DNA from 4 places in the Providencia stuartii genome. Region 1 is predicted to be linked to each of the others. Evidence: predicted binding sites of a transcription regulator. Region 1 holds the regulator's gene; each other region holds the start of a gene.

What was found. The regulator LexA, encoded in region 1, represses DNA repair genes until DNA is damaged. The targets are predictions, from matches to a motif close to TNCTGTATGTACATACAGNA.
Region 2: a site for LexA is predicted at 2,936-2,955, ahead of P2E05_RS08340 (DinI-like family protein). Genes of this name have one in related genera too.
Region 3: a site for LexA is predicted at 3,710-3,729, ahead of sulA (SOS-induced cell division inhibitor SulA). Genes of this name have one in related genera too.
Region 4: a site for LexA is predicted at 2,726-2,745, ahead of P2E05_RS11800 (metal-dependent hydrolase). Genes of this name have one in related genera too.

Annotation. Positions count from the first base shown of each region.
Region 1 covers NZ_CP119546.1:447,868-453,045, reverse strand. Annotated here, with positions in the region: gene P2E05_RS01935 (fimbrial protein) at 1-272, opposite strand, end outside; gene zur (zinc uptake transcriptional repressor Zur) at 1,354-1,869, shown strand; gene lexA (transcriptional repressor LexA) at 2,060-2,683, opposite strand; gene P2E05_RS01920 (diacylglycerol kinase) at 2,820-3,194, opposite strand; gene plsB (glycerol-3-phosphate 1-O-acyltransferase PlsB) at 3,309-5,178, shown strand, end outside.
Region 2 covers NZ_CP119546.1:1,926,007-1,931,184, forward strand. Annotated here, with positions in the region: gene P2E05_RS08320 (ATP-binding protein) at 1-666, opposite strand, end outside; gene P2E05_RS08325 (response regulator) at 656-1,333, opposite strand; gene P2E05_RS08330 (hypothetical protein) at 1,509-1,751, shown strand; gene P2E05_RS08335 (MipA/OmpV family protein) at 1,774-2,574, shown strand; gene P2E05_RS08340 (DinI-like family protein) at 2,659-2,919, opposite strand; gene P2E05_RS08345 (GNAT family N-acetyltransferase) at 3,178-3,711, shown strand; gene P2E05_RS08350 (GNAT family N-acetyltransferase) at 3,733-4,143, opposite strand; gene P2E05_RS08355 (hypothetical protein) at 4,265-4,387, shown strand; gene P2E05_RS08360 (DUF1345 domain-containing protein) at 4,451-5,128, opposite strand.
Region 3 covers NZ_CP119546.1:3,073,997-3,079,174, forward strand. Annotated here, with positions in the region: gene helD (DNA helicase IV) at 1-386, opposite strand, end outside; gene yccS (YccS family putative transporter) at 643-2,817, shown strand; gene P2E05_RS13735 (TfoX/Sxy family DNA transformation protein) at 2,912-3,541, opposite strand; gene sulA (SOS-induced cell division inhibitor SulA) at 3,748-4,269, shown strand; gene ompA (porin OmpA) at 4,625-5,178, shown strand, end outside.
Region 4 covers NZ_CP119546.1:2,687,129-2,692,306, forward strand. Annotated here, with positions in the region: gene P2E05_RS11785 (fructosamine kinase family protein) at 130-999, shown strand; gene P2E05_RS11790 (YniB family protein) at 1,042-1,581, opposite strand; gene hxpB (hexitol phosphatase HxpB) at 1,906-2,571, shown strand; gene P2E05_RS11800 (metal-dependent hydrolase) at 2,761-3,336, shown strand; gene P2E05_RS11805 (L-cystine transporter) at 3,516-4,907, shown strand.

The DNA.
Region 1 (5,178 bases):
TCAGTTGAGCAATTTTTCAGCACGATATCAAATGGACGGCTATCTGAACGGAACTTACCAGATGTTAATTCGTGTAATGCGATTTCACCAAAACGAACAGTTTGATTCAGGTTATCATCATCAATTGAACAAGGTACATCATTGATGAAACCAGTGAATTGAATTTTACCTTGTGAGCTTTCAACTGGAGCAGGATCATCTGCCATCGCAGTCATAGAAACACCCATAGTTAAACCTAATGCCAAACTTACCGCTAATTTATTAAATTTCATAAAGATTTCCTTTAGATATGTAGGAAGTAGCACTCTCTATCCTAATTAATTCCAAAAAAATGAACCCATAAGCGCATTTTCGATTAGAATTAGCATTAGTCAGATTTTCCTTATTCCACTAGTACCTTTTAGGAAGAGATTTTTTTAAAATAAATAAATTAATCCATTTAATTTATTTTTATAAAAAGAAAAAAATTGAAATATTCAATTCATCACTTTAAATATGGAATATTTAATGAGGTAAAATCCTTTTTTCTCCAACCTTTTTCAACGTTGAAGTAAGTAATCAATATATATTCCACAAAACTCAAACAGAACAAAACAGAACTCAAAACTGGATTACTCGTATTTTGGTCACCCATATTTTCTATAGACAATCCTACACAAACGATATTTTTTGTCAAAACTAAACAAAATAAGATGAGCAACCAGTAAATTATGCTGTTATTTTCTTATTTTCAGTTCCAACCCCTTAAAAAAGGCAGCGCCAACTCCTAAAAGTAGTAATAATTAGAAAAATATATATAAAAATGTAAGTTTATATTTATAAAAATTTAATAATTTTTTCTAAAAAGAAAGCCGCCTTATTATAAAGAAATACGTATCACTAGAAAAAAACAACAAAAATCAGTATGAAAACCTAATAAATTAGAATTAAAAAATAAAAAACCAATGAAAATTAAAATAAAAACCTATATTAAATAATGCAGATAAGAAAACTCCCAATTGAAATGTGTTACTGAAGATTACTTTTTAAATTTAAAGTTACACTTCACTTGTTATTATTTTGTATTGGTTTTGTTTTTATCGTGATAATAAATTACTTATTGCACCAGAGTATAATGGTGCCATTTATAACCCTATTTCACTCACTTTTAGTAACATGCTTAAAATACAATATTAACGTATATTGTGAGATGTGATTTATTTATTTGAATATTAAATGGTTGTGATTTTTTCCTAATACGCTTTTTTCTAAGCCTCACTTTTTATTCATTCTCATTTCAGTCTCTATGTATCATAAAGTTATGGTAAACTTGTCTTCACTATCATTGGGATTTTTGCTGTGGGGTCAACGACCATGAAAATAATGAGTGAGGATAAGCTGCTAGTGATGGCCGAAAGAATTTGCCAATCAAGAGGTGTTAGGCTAACGCCTCAGCGGGAAACCGTTCTACGGCTAATAGCGCAACAACACGGTGCAATAAGTGCTTATGACCTGCTCGATTTGCTGCGTGAAGTCGAGCCTCAAGCCAAGCCACCAACAGTCTATCGTGCGCTTGAATTTTTAATGGAACAGAGCTTTATTCATAAAATCGAATCGACAAATAGCTATGTTATCTGCCATCACTTTGACAATCCTAGCCATATCTCAGTCATGTTGATTTGTGATCATTGCGGTGGCGTAGCAGAAAGTGATTGCGGAACCATAGAAGCTGCTATTTTAGATTTAGCTAATCAAAATCAATTTCAACTCCGTCATACCGTCGTTGAGAACCATGGTTTATGCCGAGTATGCAGTGAGTTAGCTAGCTGTAAAGACCATGAGCATTGTCATCATGACCATGAACAACCTATTAAGACAAAGAAAAAGTAATCACTAAGACAATAAAATAGACAAAACACACTATAGTAGAGCGTAATATTTTATTTTATGTCTCTTAATAAGTCGGGTGCACAGATAAACTCACTAATGAGTAAAAGAAAGGTATCGCAGGCAGACTCCTAAAATAGATACATAGTAAATCTGCCAGCAATATTTTTGAGGGTATTTTATGGCGCTAACATTAGCACCAGTCACCATTACGGATCACGCCAACCGCTAGCCCTTCAATTGTAAAATTCTGCTGACGCAGATCAACAATAATCGGAGCAAATTCTGCATTTTCAGCGATTAACTCAACACGGTTACCTTGCTGCTTAAAGCGTTTCACAGTCACTTCATCTTCAATACGTGCAACAACCACTTGCCCATTACGGACATCTTGTGTTTTATGCACAGCTAAAAGGTCGCCATCCATAATCCCAATGTCCTTCATTGACATACCATTAACACGTAATAAAAAATCAGCATGGGGCTTAAATAGAGCAGGATCCACTTGATAATGACTTTCAATGTGCTCTTGAGCCAATAGAGGTTCGCCAGCAGCAACACGTCCAATCAAAGGAAGCCCCTGAACTTCAGCATCATTTTCTTCTTCAAGTAGTAAACGGATACCACGAGAAGCCCCTGAAACAATCTCAATGACCCCTTTACGTGCCAAGGCTTTAAGGTGCTCTTCTGCCGCATTAGGCGAACGAAAACCAAGGCTTGCTGCTATTTCAGCGCGTGTAGGTGGCATACCCGTCTGAGAAATGTGATCGCGCACCAGATCATAAACCTGCTGTTGTCTAGCCGTCAGTGCTTTCATCTCGTTCCCCTGTTTGTTTATACAGTCAGACTGTGAGTATATACAGGTAAATGAAGTTTTGAAACACTTAAATCACTGAAGTGCCATATTTGTTGAAAGCTCATCAAGGATTTATCGATTTGCGACAATTTCTACATTAGCCAGCAAAATAGTGTTGCCATAAAACGGTTGCCCAAATAACCAACGCGAGTCCAATGGTCACAAACACCGCGGCAGAACCGATATCTTTAGCTCGACCAGACAATTCATGATATTCACTGCCCACGCGATCAACCACCGCTTCAATTGCACTATTCAGTAATTCAACAATCGCCACCAGCACAACAGAACTGATCAACAATAATCGATCGATATAACTCACATCCAACCACAGCGCGATAATGACGGCAATCAATGCCGCAACAGATTCCTGCCGAAAGGCCGCTTCATTAATCCAAGCCGCCTTTAATCCTTTAAGGGAATACCCCGCAGCCTTTATTACACGAGTCAATCCCTTAGTTTGGTTCGCCATATTTATTCCTCAAAATTACAAACAATAATCATTTTTTGCGGTCAAAGTTAATCATTTGCCAGTTGATTTCTGGTATGCTTGCGAAGCATTGTTAACAAGAGGCTATAATCATTTATGTCACTATGGCGTAAAATATATTACAACACGTTGAATTTACCACTTAAATTACTGGTAAAGAGTAAACTCGTTCCAACAGACCCGATATCAGAACTGGAATTGGACACCAGCCGGCCCACGTTATACGTGTTGCCTTATCATTCCAAGTCTGACCTTTTAACATTACGTCACCAATGCTTATCGATCGGTCTACCTGACCCGTTGGTCGATAATGACATTAATGGCACTAAATTACCGGCCTATGTCTTCATTGATGATGGTCCGAGAGTCTTTCGCTACTACTCACCAAACCCACGTAAAGAGTCAGTAAGAATATTCCATGCATACCTAGACTTGCATCGTAGTAATCCGAATCTCGATATTCAAATGCTACCTGCATCCGTGATGTTTGGTCGTGCACCTGGACGAGAAGGCCATACACCGGCTCCCCCCTTACGCTTACTCAACGGTATCCAAAAATTCTTTGCCGTGATTTGGCTTGGGCGAGATAGTTTTGTCCGTTTTTCGCCAACCGTATCCATGGGAGTGATGGCGCAAGAGCATGGTACCGATACGATTATTGCGAATAAACTAGCACGTGTTGCCCGTATCCATTATTCACGTCAACGCCTCGCGGCGGTTGGTCCGAAACTGCCTGCCCGCCAAGATCTTTTCAATAAGCTATTAACCTCAAAAGCGATTGAAAAAGCGGTTGAAGATGAAGCACGTAGTAAAAAAATTCCACTGAAGAAAGCACAGCAAAATGCCGTCAATATGATGGAAGAAATTGCGGCTAACTTCTCTTATGAAGCAATACGCTTGACGGATAGAGTATTAGGCTGGACTTGGAACCGTTTATATCAAGGGATCAATGTTCAGCATGCGGAACGCGTTCGTCAGTTAGCGCAAGATGGCCATGAAATTGTGTATGTGCCATCACATCGTAGTCATATGGATTACTTATTGCTTTCTTATGTTCTGTATCATCAAGGGTTGGTCCCCCCTCATATCGCGGCAGGTATCAACTTAAACTTTTGGCCAGCAGGTCCAATTTTCCGCCATTTAGGCGCTTTCTTTATACGCCGTACGTTTAAAGGAAACAAACTTTATTCGACCGTATTTCGTGAATATCTCAGTGAGCTGTTTGCACGGGGTTATTCCATTGAATACTTTGTTGAAGGTGGACGCTCTCGCACAGGTCGCTTGTTGCAACCCAAAACAGGCACACTGTCGATGACACTACAGGCCATGCTACGTGGTGACTCTCGCCCTATTACTATCGTACCGATTTATATTGGTTATGAACATGTCATGGAGGTGGGGACCTATGCAAAAGAGCTACGAGGTGCTGAAAAGGAGAAGGAAGGCTTCTTTTCGATGGTACGAGGCCTGCGTAAATTACGTAATTTAGGTCAAGGCTACGTTAATTTTGGCCAGCCGATTTCGTTAACACAGTATTTAACGAAACATGTGCCTCATTGGCGTGATTCTATCGATCCTATTGAGCCTCAAAGACCAAGTTGGTTAAACCCTGTTGTGAGTGGTTTGGCCGATAATATTATGGTGAATATCAATAACGCAGCGGCTGCCAATGCGATTAACCTTTGTTCAACGGCACTACTGGCTTCACGTCAACGCTCTCTAACGCGTGAACAACTGATTGAGCAAGTCGAATGTTACCTGCAATTATTACGTAATGTTCCTTATACTGCGGATACAACGACACCCAATAAAACCGCCGAGCAATTGTTAGAACATGCTTTGCAGATGGATAAATTTGAAGTCGAAAAAGATAGCATGGGGGATATTATTATTCTGCCTCGTGAAAATGCTGTTTTAATGACCTATTATCGCAATAATATCCATCACCTTTTGGTCTTACCATCAC
Region 2 (5,178 bases), 1.5 Mb from region 1:
GATTGCCGTAATAATAGGACGAATTTCTTTATACTGCTCTTTTACTGAGATGGGAGTTAAATTCCCCGGTTTGCGGCTAGCGATAATCGTTGCAGCTTGTCTTAGCGGTCTTAAACTAAAATAAGCGGTGATGATAATTGCAATTAGCATGATGCCTAATATAAATAATAAAGGTATTGCAGTACCTTCAGCGGGGCTACCTATTATTGATTTCCTGTCAAAGTAAGACTCCCCAAGGATCACCTCGATGGAGTGTTCATCATTCCATGCGAAGGTAAAGTGCCAATTAGGATACTGTTTTTTGAGGTCATTGAACAAAATATTATCGGTTATTTTGATTTGGTCACTATTGCGATATAACACATCACCATGTTGGTTACGCACGGCAACAAATGGTCTATAGGATACCTCTAAACCATTTTCCATTGCGTCAGTATACATTTTTTGCAATGAGGTCATGATACGTTCAAAATATTCTGGGTTATTAGCAACGGTACCTAAAGTAGACGCAAAACCTTCAGTAACGATTTGCTGCTGGAGGTTAAAATCATCATCAATATCAGGTAAATAAAAAAATTGTAACCAACCTACTAATAATACCCATAACAGAATCACTGAGCTTATCTGTAAGAAAAAAGTATAGATAAAAAAGGATTTAACTTTCACTTGATTGCGCTTCTTTTTTAAGTAAATAACCGATGCCGCGAATAGTAATAATACGATCTTTACCTATCTTGCGCCGTAAATTGTGAATATGAACTTCAAGTGAATTACTTTCTATTTTATCATCTAACCCAAATAAACGTTGTTCGAGATCCGCTTTACGTACCACGTTATCTGCATTTTTTACTAATTCATATAATAGCTGATATTCTTTTCCTGAAAGCATTAATAGCTGATCATCTAATAGAACTTGATGGTTGATTGGGTTTAGTTGCAAATTATCCAATTGCCAAATTTCTGAAGAAAATCCTGCCATACGACGACTTACGGCTTTAACACGAGAAATAAGCTCAGGCATAGCAAACGGTTTTGTTAAAAAATCATCGGCACCGGAATCTAAACTGGCCACTAAATTATCCATCTGGTTTCGAGCGGTCAGAATAATAATTGGAATTGATTGGCCAGAACGACGCCAAGCAATTAATTCCTCATATCCATCACCATCAGGTAAACCTAAATCTAATAACATGAGATCAAAATTACGTGAATTTAATTGTTGTTTAGCATCGTTAAGTAATCGTACCCAAAGGGGATTAAAACCAGCAAGTTCTAGACCTCGACATAATGCTTTGCCTAGTTGGAGATCATCTTCAACTAATAAGATATTCATTTTATCACCTCTCTAGCGTGCAGTATAAGCAGCTAATATTTTTCCGACAATATAACTAAGGTAAATTCAATGAGAGATTTAATGATCTCTTAAGGTTTGTTTAACCCATTTTTAAGGTACGAAGCGCGAATAGGATTACTATTTTAACATCTTTGCAATCCTTGGAATAACTAAAATGAAATTACAATTAATTGAACTCCCTATTTTCGTTACGGTTATTCTTATCTCAATGTTTTTAATGGGAAAAAACTTTAGTCCTTCAAAGGAAATGCTCATGCCAACGCTTTCATTTAATCAGTTAGCTGAGAATACACATACTAGAAATGGTATTGAAAACGAAAGGATAAAAGACGAATTTAAAAAGAATTTGAAGCCCATAAAAGAAATTAAAGCATTTATTCGACAAAAAATTTATTAACAGAACCAGATAGGATATTTTAATGAAACGTTTGTGTTCAGCGGCAATATTAGTCACTGCCTTGTCACCCTACAGTGTTGTCGTCGCAGGGGAGAGTGTCATAGTTTTGGGAGCAGGGGGTTCTGTTATGCCTGCTTATGAAGGATCTAATAAATACTTATTTTCGCCAACCGTTGATGTGAACTACGGATATATTTCCGATGATTACGGCGTATTTAGCTTAGGGTTAGAGGGAGCAGAATGGGCTATTGGTTTAACCGAAAACTTAACGGTTTCCAGTCGGTTAGGTTATGACGCAGGACGAGATGAAAAAATAGGTATTTTGGGTCATAAGAATGAAGATTTAAAAGGTATGGGGGATCTAGATAGCTCCATGCTCGTGGGGGCAGAAATTAATTATTCGATTAATAATTTTCAGCTTTACCTTTCTGCCAATATGGCAACGAAAGATCGCCATTATGGTGGACGAAATATTGGTAGAACTGTCAATGTTGAAATGGGGGGGATTGGTTATTATCAGTTTAGTCATCGGTGGGATATCGAATATACGCTAGCAACCACCTGGGGGAATAAAGCTTACAATCAAGCTTATTTTGGCGTTTCTCCACTACAGGCGAGCCGTTCCCGTTTTAGTGAATATGATGCGGGGAGTGGATTTAAAGATGTTCATGGAGGCGCTATCCTAAACTATAACTGGAATGAAAATATAACCTTTTACACGGGGGTTGGGGCTTATTATCTTGTCGGTGATGCAGCAAAAAGTTCCATCACGGAGCAACGCCTAGGTTGGGTAGGTTTAGGTGGAGTAAGGTATACTTTTTAATTTATCATTCTGTTGATGATAAACAATAAAGGAATGCTGGACGCGATAGACGATATCCAGACATTCCTTTAATTTTATGCATGCTTAATCCTCTAACGTTTGTTCTGGGATCCAGCCATCATCCATCCATATTTCTTCTAATATCTCTTCGATACGAACCTTGTCTTGGGCAAGTTTGGTTCCAGAAATATTAATACGTTGACCAGAGCTAAAACCTACCCGAGTCACCATATCTGGGTATTGTGGGCTGAGTTTGCGCGTTATCTCAGACTCAAGAGCTTGCAACATAATATCACTAGGTTTTTGTGGTGCATTTTTATCAAATAAAATTTCAATGCGTAACATAGTCGCCTCTAACTAATACTGTGTTTGTATACAGTATTTTTAGATTGAGTCACGAATAAAGTCAATATCAGATCGATAATATTTTTTCAATGACACATAAAATATGTGCAACCACGGTTTTTTACTTTTTAAAGTTAAAATAAAACAATGCGCTAGTAAGGGTTAACACTGGATAAAAACTTAAAATGAGTTGCCTAGAAAAAGAGAATAAGTATGCTAAATAGGTTTTTTTAAGATGATAGGATAGGTTCAGGTCGCATGCTCACAGTAACAAGGTTGACTAGCAGAAACGTTTTAGAAATAGCAAATGTAAACCAACTGTATGATTCAGCATTCCCCGCTCATGAAAAAAGAAGTTATCAAGGGCGGCAAAGTATCTTTAGTCATGAGGATTATTATTTATACTATTTTTCTGATAACGGTATTTTTATTGGCTTTATAGGCAGTTGGAGAGTCGATGATTTCTTTTATGTTGAACATCTTGCAGTTTCATCGGCTCTAAGGGGGCAGGGTTATGGTCAAAAGGTCATACAGTTATTTGCTAAACAGGTGAACAACATTATCTTGGAAATTGATCCTGTCATTGATGAAATTAGTCAAAAGCGATTACGTTTTTATCTGCATTGTGGATTTAAACAAAATGAATATGCACATGTTCATCCTAGTTATCACCCAGAGTTTAAACCTCATCAGTTGGAAATATTGAGTTATCCAATAAAAATCAACCCGCAAATATATCAACGATTTAATCAAAAATTAATCAATGTTGTTATGCAACCTTCTTTACTCTAAAAATATGATGTTGCCAATTAACTAGGCTAATTGGCAAAAGTAAATAAGTTCGGGATCTCCCTCATCAAGATTATCGATGAAGCCACTTGGTTTGAATTGGGCTTTATCGAGTAATCGTTGCATCGGAGTATTTGACTGGTTAGTCGATGTAAATATTTTTTGAGTAAGGCAAGTCTGTTTAAGTTGTTGTAGCAATGAAAGACCAGCACCTTGCTGTCGAAAGGCTTGATTAACCATTATCATTTCAATAAAAGCACATTCAAAAAAATGGTAGTGTAATACCCCATAAGCGATAATTTGGTTCTGTTGTTCAATCAGGTAACAATGTTTGTTGTTGACCCATTGAGATATTTTTTGAGCTCGTTCTACCGTTGTGACACTATCAAGCTGAATGAGGGATGCTATATCAGGGGGGGTTGCTAGTCGAAACATGTGCAATGAGTATTCCTTATTGATAAACATGACTGAATTGTAAATGTGCTTAAATGAGGTATGGCTGCGATGATAAACAGTGCTAATTTAGTGAATAAATAAAACACAATGGGTTATTTCTATGAAAATAATCAAAAAACTACTCAATAGTCAATATGTTGGTTATTGTCTTACTGTCTTTATGATGGTCATCTTTGGTGTGCCGCCATCTGAATGTGAAAAAGAGATGCAAAACGATAAATAAAATTGCGTTGTACTGACTACTTGCTCAGTTTGGGTATGTTTTCGCATTTTCAGTTTAAATCAGTTAGAACAAGCTTGCGGAGATATTGATACATAATCCGAGTATAGCCATATTAAAAATAAAAGAGATGATAGATTGTAATAAAACAGCACGGCGCATAGGTGTCGATGCAACCTCAATGTCTGCTGTTTGTGATGCAACAGCAATAGTAAAAGAAAAATACATAAAGTCAGAGTAGCTCGGTTCGAGTAATTTATCTGGAAAACGTAACCATGGCTGCTGTGGTTTAGCATTACTATAATATAAGTGTGCATAGTGCATCGTAAAACCGGTGGGAAGAAGTAGCCATGATGAAATTAAAGTCGACGCTGTGAGTGCATAAGGGATGAATTTATCTGACTTAGAGAAATCACCATGACCGCCTAATGCAAAAAATAAAACTAATAAGCTTACACAGCATCCTGCAACCAAAAAGAAAATAACCATTTGAGCACTTTCGTCTTCAACTCTCGTGATTTCACGGATGTTTTTAGCTTTGTGATTCATAATACGCACAAAAAGAAATAATAAATACATCCAGGCAAAAGCATTCCAGCTGATGATCAAACTCATCATAGTATTTTGATAAGAGAGTAGTGCGAAAAAAGTAGCGAAGGCAACAAATAATGAAATAATAAAGCGTGGGCGAGAGAGAAACACATGGCGAAAAAGGCGCATAACGCGTATCGCGTAATGTAACATGACACATACCTTAATAAATATAAAAATAATATTTATTATATCAAATGTTT
Region 3 (5,178 bases), 1.8 Mb from region 1:
CGAAAGGACGCTAACTCACGTAAGTTGAGCCAACTATCTTGTTGAGTTTGTTGCTGAATAGATTTTGCGAGTGAAGTCAGGACTTCAGCACTGATTTCACTCATTTCTAGGCTCCATTGCTGCCACTTATCATTTAAATAATGATAAAAGCGTTGAGTTTGCTTCCATTCAGTACCATGTAAACGTACGACTTGCTCATCAGAGAGTTCAAACTCTAGCTCTCCCCAGACAATGCCTCTTTTACAATGAATATCAATTAACTGATTAAAAGGTATAAGGTATTGATGTTTTTCCCCACTCACCTCAATGCCAGCATTCAATAAGCGAACCCGATTATAGGGATGCTGAGCCAGGCGCTGCCCAATCTGTGTTGATTTCAGTTCCATACATCCTGCACCTGAGTTGTTCAATTATGAAAATAACGGTAGCTTGATTCCAAACAGTTTTTTATTACTCATAAACACGCTATCCTATATAGACTCTACATAATTCGAGTTGTATCTAGAAAATGTTCAACAATGTGTTGAAAAGAAAACTAGATTATATAGGCACTTAAATTTGCAGGTTGAAAACACATCAACAACTAAGCAACTTGAAATATGACGAGTATAGACTAGGGAATGTTTGCCTTTGAGGTACTTTGTGTTAACGCTGCTTACCAGTTATCGTCGTGTTTTATATAACAGCCATATTTTATATTATATCCGAATCTTAATCGCCCTGACAGGGACGACTCTCATTCCTTGGTTATTAAACCAAGAGCCCAAAGTCACAATTCCCTTAACCTTAGGCATGGTTGCGGCGGCTCTGACGGATCTCGATGATAGATTAACTGGCCGCTTAAAAAACTTAGTTATCACACTATGTTGCTTTTTTATCGCATCCGTCTCTATTGAATTATTATTCCCACATCCAATACTTTTCTTCTTTGGTCTGGCAATTTCAACCTGTGGATTCATTCTATTGGGCGCATTAGGTCAACGCTATGCTACGATTGCTTTTGGTGCGCTATTAATTGCCATCTATACCATGCTGGGTGTGCCTATTTTTGATACATGGTATCAACAACCTGCTTTGCTACTCATTGGTGCTATTTGGTATAACGTCTTGACCTTAATCGGCCATATTCTATTTCCAGTTAGGCCGTTGCAAGATGCCATTACGCAATGTTATCAGCAATTAGCGGCTTATCTTGATGCTAAAGCTAACCTATTCGACCCCGATTTGGAAGATGACTACCCGCAGTCAGTCTACGAGCTAGCACTCGTTAATAGCACATTAGTCAGTACGATGAATCAAGCAAAAATAGCGCTTCTTAGCCGACTAAAAGGTGATCGCGGACAAAAAGGCACCCGTACGACGTTGCAATATTATTTTGTGGCGCAAGATATCCATGAACGTGCCAGCTCATCACACATTCAATACCAACAACTGAGTCGCACCCTGCGCCACAGCGATATATTATTCCGTTTTCAACGTTTACTGAGTATGCAAGCAAGAGCTTGCCAGCAAGTCGCTCAATCAGTCCTATGGCGTAAACAATATCAACATAATCCACGCTTTGAAGGTACTTTCACTTACCTTGAAAACTCACTGCAATTACTTAAGCAACGCTCCCCAGCGATTCATGAAATAAAAGCGTTGTATAACTTACTCAAAAACTTGAAAGGTATTGACGTGCAATTGCGTGGGCTTAGCCTTGAACAGAATTCACGGCAACACCACAATAAACAAATTGAACAATTATCAGATGAGTCCCCTTCAGGTCTCAGTGATATTATTGCCCGCTTTAAACATCATTTAACGCCTAAGTCTGCACTTTTCCGCCATGCCGTTAGAATGTCACTCTTACTCTGTACAGGCTATCTCATTATCCAGTTATTTGATTTAGAAAGAGGATATTGGATTTTATTAACCAGTTTATTTGTTTGCCAACCTAACTATAGTGCAACCAAACGACGACTCGCACTACGGATAATCGGTACCCTCATCGGGATACTCGTTGGGTTACCTTTATTAAATTTTGTGCCTTCAATGGAAGGACAGCTGACCTTAATCGTTATTTCTGGTTTGCTATTTTTTGTTTTCCGTAGCAGCCAATATGCTCAAGCAACCCTATTTATTACCTTGCTTGTTCTCTTTTGTTTTAACCTATTAGGAGAAGGATTTGAGGTTGCTCTTCCTCGGGTCATTGATACTTTAATCGGTTGTTTTATTGCCTTTCTTGCAGTGAGCTTTATATGGCCTGATTGGAAATTTCGCCAATTACCTCAAGTGGTACAAAAAACCATGGACAGCAATTGCCGTTATTTAGATGCGATTTTGCAACAGTACTATCAAGGTAAAGATAATAGCCTTGAATACCGAGTAGCACGGCGAGATGCCCATAATAATGATGCAGAATTTGCTTCTATTGTTTCGAATATGGCATCAGACCCGAAGTCCTATCAAGTCACCCAAGAACAGGCATTTAGGCTTCTATGCCTTAACCATACATTGCTGAGCTATATTTCCGCCCTTGGTGCACATCGAGAGCAGATGCAAAATAAGGATAACCTCACGATTTTAAGTGATGCTATTTGCTATGTAGAAACCTCATTGCAAATCCTGACGTTGGACGCTCAAGCCGAAGAGAAATCAGAACAGTTACGAGAAAGTATTACGCGTCGCATTGATAGCATATCCGTCAGTGATGATGAAAAAACAGTACTGATTATGGAACAAGCAAGATTATTACTGGAGCTTATTCCTGAAATCAAGGCTATGATCATACAAATTAATACGTCAGCAAATCATTATGTACACGAGCAAAATTAAGTCAGTTAGCCGATAAATAAAACAGATGAGCGGGTGTCAAAATGTGGCGAAACAGTGACATCCCCTCTCATCGTTTATCTCACCTTAATTAGCCCTACCCCACACTGTTATACCAATTGATCAATTCTTGTTTCATTTGTAATGGTAAAACAGCACTATGATAGCCTTCTATTGCCCCCGCTAATCCAATCAGTAATTTAATACTAGGAGAAAATCGCCCCAACTGTTTTAGCTTCAAAAAGCAAGCTTTCGCACCTATTGCTCGTAAATCATCAACTTTATGAATGCCGATTTTGCCTAATGCTCTCTCTACTGACATATTCATATTCGGTAAATCTTTGATGCGTAATACCGCTGATTGTTTTTGTTTTCGTTCTTCAATCGCAGAACGATAAGCTAACTCAATACAATGGAGCAATAACTCTTCATTTTCCCATATCTGCTCAGGGATCTGATAATAACGCAGTTCTAGCGGTATGCCTTTTTTGCTAAACACTAGCCGCCTAAGTTTAATAGATTCAAAGTAGCTTCTTGCAAAAAGACATCCACGTAAATATAAAAGGCCATCTAATGTTAACCCGATGATGGCACTATCGATGATTAGACAATATCCACCAAAGTGGTTTTTCTTTTTAAACTCACCAAAACGTTTTAATAGCTGATCTAATCGAGGATCATTCTTTTCCAGTAAAGACATACACCCAAGCTCCTTATGAGTATTCATCTACTTCCATCCTTGTATGTGAAACTATAAATATCCTAATTTTACAAACAATTAGCAGAAACCTATTCTGAGATGAACAGCCTAAAACTCCAAGAATATTGCAGATAAAAACACCAAAGTTGCGAAGCGCTTTGAAAAAATAGGCTTGATATTGTATGAATATACAGTTACTGTATATTCATACAGCTTGATTGGTGAGGTGAATTATGGCTATCTATTCTTGGAACAAAGCAACTGAACATTCTGTTAACCACAGTACGCAAGTCATGCCTTCAACACCACATATCCATGATGCCATGCAGCATGGTATGGTGAGTGAACTGGTTTATGATGAAAAACATCCTATTATGGATTACATCCTACTACCAATGTTGCGCCAATTTGGTGTGCAATCTCGCTGGTTGCTTTGGTTGAGTCCAAATAAAAAGTTGAGTCGCCATTGGCTAGAGCAGTCTGGTTTACCTATAAATAAAATCATGCAATTAAGTAATATGCCGTCAATAACGACAATAGATGCAATGGAAAAGGCATTAAAGAGTGGTAATTACAGTGTCGTACTCGGCTGGCTTCCTGAATTAAATGAACAGGACTTTGCTCGATTACAAAGCGCGGCTCAAGAAGGTCATTCTATTGGCTTTATTATGCGCCCTCAAAAAACACATAATATTGCAAGTATCCATTCTGGACAGCTAAATAACCTAAAAATTCACTCTAACTATTATCACTAGCCAAGATTAAGAATATTCTTAGTAAATTTGACATTTGGATATAACAAGCTCAAAAAATGTAGAAAAAATAATTGAGATCAATGGGATAGATAATAATCAATCTAAAATTAGGTTATGTTTATCTCTCTGATTTATCCACTAAAATATGTTTTTTTATAACGATTTTTGCTTGCTCTACTTGTATCTTTTTAAGTTCGTTGTAGACTTTAGCTTGTTAAGGTTATGGCATTATTTTTTACTTTTTATAAATTTTTGTAGATAATGTCAGCGAAACCTAGCAAGTATTTTAAACCAATGGCGAATAATAAGGCTCATTGAAGCCATGCCTATATTGGATGATAACGAGGCGTAAAAAATGAAAAAGACAGCTATCGCAGTAGCAGTGGCAGTAGCAGCTTTCGCAACTGTTGCGCAGGCAGCTCCAAAAGACAACACTTGGTATACCGGTGCTAAACTGGGTTGGTCTCACTATGAAGACACAAGCTTTACTCCAGTTGATCGTAATGCAACTGTAGGTAACAGTACTGACCGTGATACTTTCGGTGCTGGTGCATACGCAGGTTACCAATACAACCAGTACATGGGCTTCGAGCTTGGTTATGACTGGTTTGGTAAAATGAAATACAAAGGTGCTGGTAACAACGGCGACCTGAAATCAATGGGTGTTTCTCTGACGACCAAACTAAGCTATCCAGTAATGGATGACTTAGACGTTTACACTCGTTTAGGTGGTATGGTATGGCGTACTGATGTTAAAGCACATCAAGAAGGTCAACCAAATTACAAAGAAAACGACACTGGCGTTTCTCCTGTATACGCACTGGGTGTTGAATATGCAATCACTCCAAACTGGGCGACTCGTTTAGACTACCAGTGGGTGAGCAACATCGGTGATAACGATAACTTGGG
Region 4 (5,178 bases), 2.2 Mb from region 1:
TATTCCATCAAATGTTATCACTGGGTAATTTCGTGATAGGCTCTTCTTTTTAAATAATTATTGCTGTTAATTCCTAAACTGTCGCTATAGAATTGTGTTAATGAAGACCAAAGCAAAGCGAGGTGTGTCATGTGGCAAGCAATGTATCGTTTATTAAGCGAACACTTGGGTGAAGCAGAACTTCATAACAAAGAGATCCTGTCTGGAGGAGACATTCATCACACGATGAAAATCGATTATGGTGAACATACCATTTTCGTCAAACAGAACCTGCGTGAATTTTTGCCTTTGTTTAAACAAGAAGCTGAGCAGCTTGAGATGCTTGCCAAAAGCAATACTATCACCGTGCCAAAAGTCTACGGCGTCGGGAGTAATAAACACCATAGCTTCCTGCTACTCGAATATTTTCCGTTGAAAAAATTTGATGCAACCAATGCATGGCGCTTTGGTCAACAATTAGCACAACTTCACCAATGGGAAGAGCAGCCTAGTTATGGTTTTGACTTTGACACCATGTTAGGGACCATCACTCAGCCAAACGGATGGGAAAAGCGTTGGAACTCGTTTTTTGCTGAAAAACGCATTGGCCTACAATTACAACTTGCAGCAGAAAAAGGTATGGTATTTGGTGATATTCAACAAATCGTTGATATTGTCAGAAAACGCCTTGCAGGACATCAGCCTCAACCCTCATTGTTACACGGTGATTTATGGCCCGCCAATTGCGCTATTACCTTGGAGCAAAACGGTATTTTATATGATCCCGCTTGTTATTGGGGGGATAGAGAATGTGATATCGCAATGTTACCGCTGTATCAAGAATTACCAATCCAGATTATAGATGGCTATCAAAGTGTTTGGCCATTACCAAGCGGTTTTCTCGATAGGCAGCCCCTTTATCAACTGTACTATTTACTTTGTCAGTCAAACATATTTGGGCTTGAAAAGAGCTACTTGCATGCTCGAACGATTACCGATGAGTTACTTGGTGAAAAGTAACGACGTGTTTTGGCCCAGTTTTGTTTGACTGGGCCTGACTGATTACCAATTCAAAAATTTTAACGCGAAATAAATTGCGACACCTAACACGATCGGCCAAAAATACAGAATAAAGAACTGAGTAAAAATGGTATGACGAGGGATCGTAACCTTGGCTTCCAATTCCTCTTTCGAAACGTCGTTACCTTTCGCCTTTTCTAAAATCACATGGTCTTCAATACTTTCACGAATAAACTTAATTTGTCGATACATTCGTAGGCCCGACGCACTTAGCGCTATACCAACAAAGATAAAAATAAAAATGATTATAAAACCGATATTCGCCCCGACAAACCCTTCAGAGACTCGGGGAATGGGAGAGTTATGCCAAAACAGATTGAGAAATGGTGTACTTTGACGGGTCATTTCAGCCATTAATTTAATAAAATCATTGGCGACCGCGTTAATTCCCTCACCTTCCAGCCCTTTTATTGCTGCAAGTTTGATGAGTGAAGCTAAGGTAGAAAGCAATGCTACAAGAAAAACAATCCAACCGAGAATACGTTTGCCGATTGCGACATAACTTGCAGTCTGGTAATTCATTATTAACCCTCAAAAAATTTTTTTTATAACTAATCATAACTGAATTTTCATAAACCCACCAAATTTACAACACTGAATAATAGTGTTCCGACTATTTTCAGATTTTTTAACTTGTTATTTATTAAGGCTATTAACAAAGATCCCCGTTCTGATATATATAATCAAGTAATGACTTGCTACAATATCTCGTCACACGAAAGGGCTAAGCATTTCAAGTTGTATGCCACTCATTAACCAAGTGACCAGTGAAATCAATCCATCATTTCACTGCATACAACGGATTGAAGCATGGCAAGGTCACACATACATGAATGGAGTTTTGACATGTACCATAATTTAACCATCCAATCTGTTATTTTTGATATGGATGGCTTGCTGATTGATTCTGAGCCTTTTTGGGCACAGGGAGAGCGAGAGGTGTTTTCTCAGTTAGGCATCGACTTGTCTATTGCCGATAAATTACCTGATACTCTCGGTTTACGTATCGACCATGTTGTAGAGCTTTGGTACCACGCTTCTCCATGGCAAGGCCATAGCCTCAAAGAAGTTGAGCAAATGATTATTGACCGTGTCATTGGATTAGTTGAGGAACAACGTCCTCTCCTACCTGGTGTGCATCATGCCCTTGAACTGTGCCGTTCAATGGATCTCAATATCGCGCTCGCTTCAGCATCCCCACTCTATATGCTGGAAAAAGTCTTAAACTTATTTGATATTCGCGATTATTTTTCTGCGGTCGTCTCTGCTGCTGATTTACCTCACAGCAAACCACACCCAGAAGTTTATCTGAATGCCGCAGCGTTGTTAGACACCAAGCCTATTCATTGTGTGTCATTAGAAGATTCCTTTAATGGCATGATTGCCGCTAAAGCAGCACGGATGCGCTCGATCGTCGTACCCGATAAACAACATTTTAATGACCCGCGTTGGGGCCTCGCTGATGTTAAGCTATCTTCACTCAATGAATTAACTGAAAAACATTTGCGTTAATTTTTATTCATTTCTTTTTTTATCTAATCCCTATCATTTTTTGATAGGGATATTACGAAAAAGTATAAAGCTCTGATGTTATTCGCTAATAAATAAGCGTTTTTTTCGCTACTCACCTATCATATTCCTTGTAAACACTTTATACTTCCCGCCTAACTGTATAGATAAACAGATGGTAATTTATCCACCATGACTGCTGAAGGGCACCTGCTATTTTCTGTCGCCTCATTAATAATGGCACATAAGCTAGAAATCACGACTGAGCTTGCTCAAGGTGACTGGCTACATATGGTGCCAGGCGTTCTGCTGGGTGCCTTATTGCCAGATATCGATCACCCTTCTTCTATTCCTGGGCGGCTATTAAGGATCTTATCAATACCGATTTCTAAATTATGCGGACACCGTGGATTCACGCATAGCTTGATTGCTTGGCTACTATTAATGATCGCCTGCTACCAGTGGTTACCATCACAATGGGCTATCCCGAATGATTTACTGCAAGCATTTTTACTCGGTTATATCAGCCACTTAATTGCAGATATACTAACGCCTTCTGGAGTGCCATTCCTATGGCCACTGCCGTTGCGTTTTTGCCTGCCACTACTGCGTAGTAAGTCAAATAAACGGGCTGAGCGCTTTGTTGCTATTGCATTGACGGTTTGTGCTTGCCTTCTACCTGCTGGCTACAACTTTGATCTGCACTCACAATTTGATAGCGTCATAAAATATATTCATAATCAAATAGATACATACTTACCTACCTAATCAATCGTTTTGTAATATACTGTAAGTATCAATCTTTATATGTTATTACTTTTCATTATAAGAATTGTATTTTATCTACTGTTAACATATAACCAGTTGTTAGGATAAGCTAATCCCTTATAACCTTTAAGGTTTACAGTGCTAATAACATAATTCAAAAACTGCGATTGGAGTTCGGAATGAATATTCCTTTAATAATTAATGTGCTCATCTTTGTAGCACTGCTTATACTGCTAGCAAAATTAGGGGCAAAGGGCTGGAGTCTATCTAAAAAAGTTTTATTAGGCTTGGTTTTCGGTGTTGCTTATGGTGTAGCGCTACACTATGTGTATGGTACTGGTCACCAAACGCTGAAGGATTCCATTCTCTGGTTTAATATCGTCGGTAATGGTTATGTGCAATTATTACAAATGGTTATTATGCCATTAGTATTTGCCTCAATACTCAGCGCTGTTGCACGCCTACACAAGGCTTCCTCTTTGGGAAAAATTAGTTTTTTAACGATTGGTACACTACTATTAACGACAGCCATTGCCGCACTGATTGGTATTTTGATGGCTAATCTGTTTGGCTTAACGGCCGAAGGTTTGGTTCAAGGCCAGCAAGAAACCGCACGTCTTGATGCGATTCAAAATAACTATGTCGGTAAAGTATCCGATCTAGCTGTTCCACAGTTAATTTTATCCTTTATTCCAAAAAATCCATTTGCTGATCTGACTGGGGCTAGCCCAACGTCAATTATTAGCGTCGTGATTTTTGCAGCCTTCTTAGGTGTCGCTGCCTTACAATTATTCAAAGATGACCAAGAGCGTGGTGAGAAAGCATTAGCGGCTATCGATGTGTTACAAGCTTGGGCGATGAAACTGGTTCGTTTAGTGATGCGTTTAACACCGTATGGTGTAATGGCACTAATGATAAAAGTTGTCGCAAGCTCTAACTTATCCGATATCATCAACTTAGGTACTTTTGTTATTGCCTCTTATGTCGCAATCGGATTAATGTTTATTATCCACGGTATTTTCATTGCGGTAACTGGCCTAAGCCCGATTAAATTTTTCAAAAAAGCAGGTCCAGTATTAACGTTCGCTTTCACAAGCCGTTCTAGTGCAGCGAGTATTCCATTAAATATTGAGACGCAAACTCGCCGTTTTGGTGTGCCAGAGTCTATCGCTAGCTTTTCCGCTTCCTTTGGTGCCACTATCGGCCAAAACGGTTGTGCAGGTATTTATCCTGCGATGTTGGCGGTAATGGTTGCGCCAACAATGGGAATTAACCCATTTGATCCTCTATGGATTGCCACCTTGGTTGGTATCGTCACAATCAGTTCCGCTGGGGTTGCGGGTGTTGGTGGTGGTGCAACATTTGCGGCATTAATTGTATTGCCAGCGATGGGTCTCCCCGTCACGCTTGTAGCATTATTGATTTCCGTTGAACCATTGATTGATATGGGCCGTACCGCATTAAACGTGAGCGGTTCAATGACTGCGGGTACCGTAACCAGTCAGTTAATGGGTGAAACCAACAAAACAATTTATAACCAAGAAGAGGATGGCGAACTAAAACACGTCTAATCTTCGCTCATGATTAACTGCTCACCGTCCTATCGGGCTCGGTTAGTAAAATAACAATCACACCCTGTGAGTCTTAGGCTGACAGGGTGTTTTTTTATCTCACGCCTTTAATTAAATTTATTTATCGTATGGATAACGATAAATTTCAGTGTTTAATTCTAAAATACCTTGCCAATAGTCAATAGTACGTAAGATAATAGCGGCTGAGTAACGATTCTAGGCTATCTGCCTATGTTACGTCAGCCCGTGTTCTGCGGGTCACCATCATCAA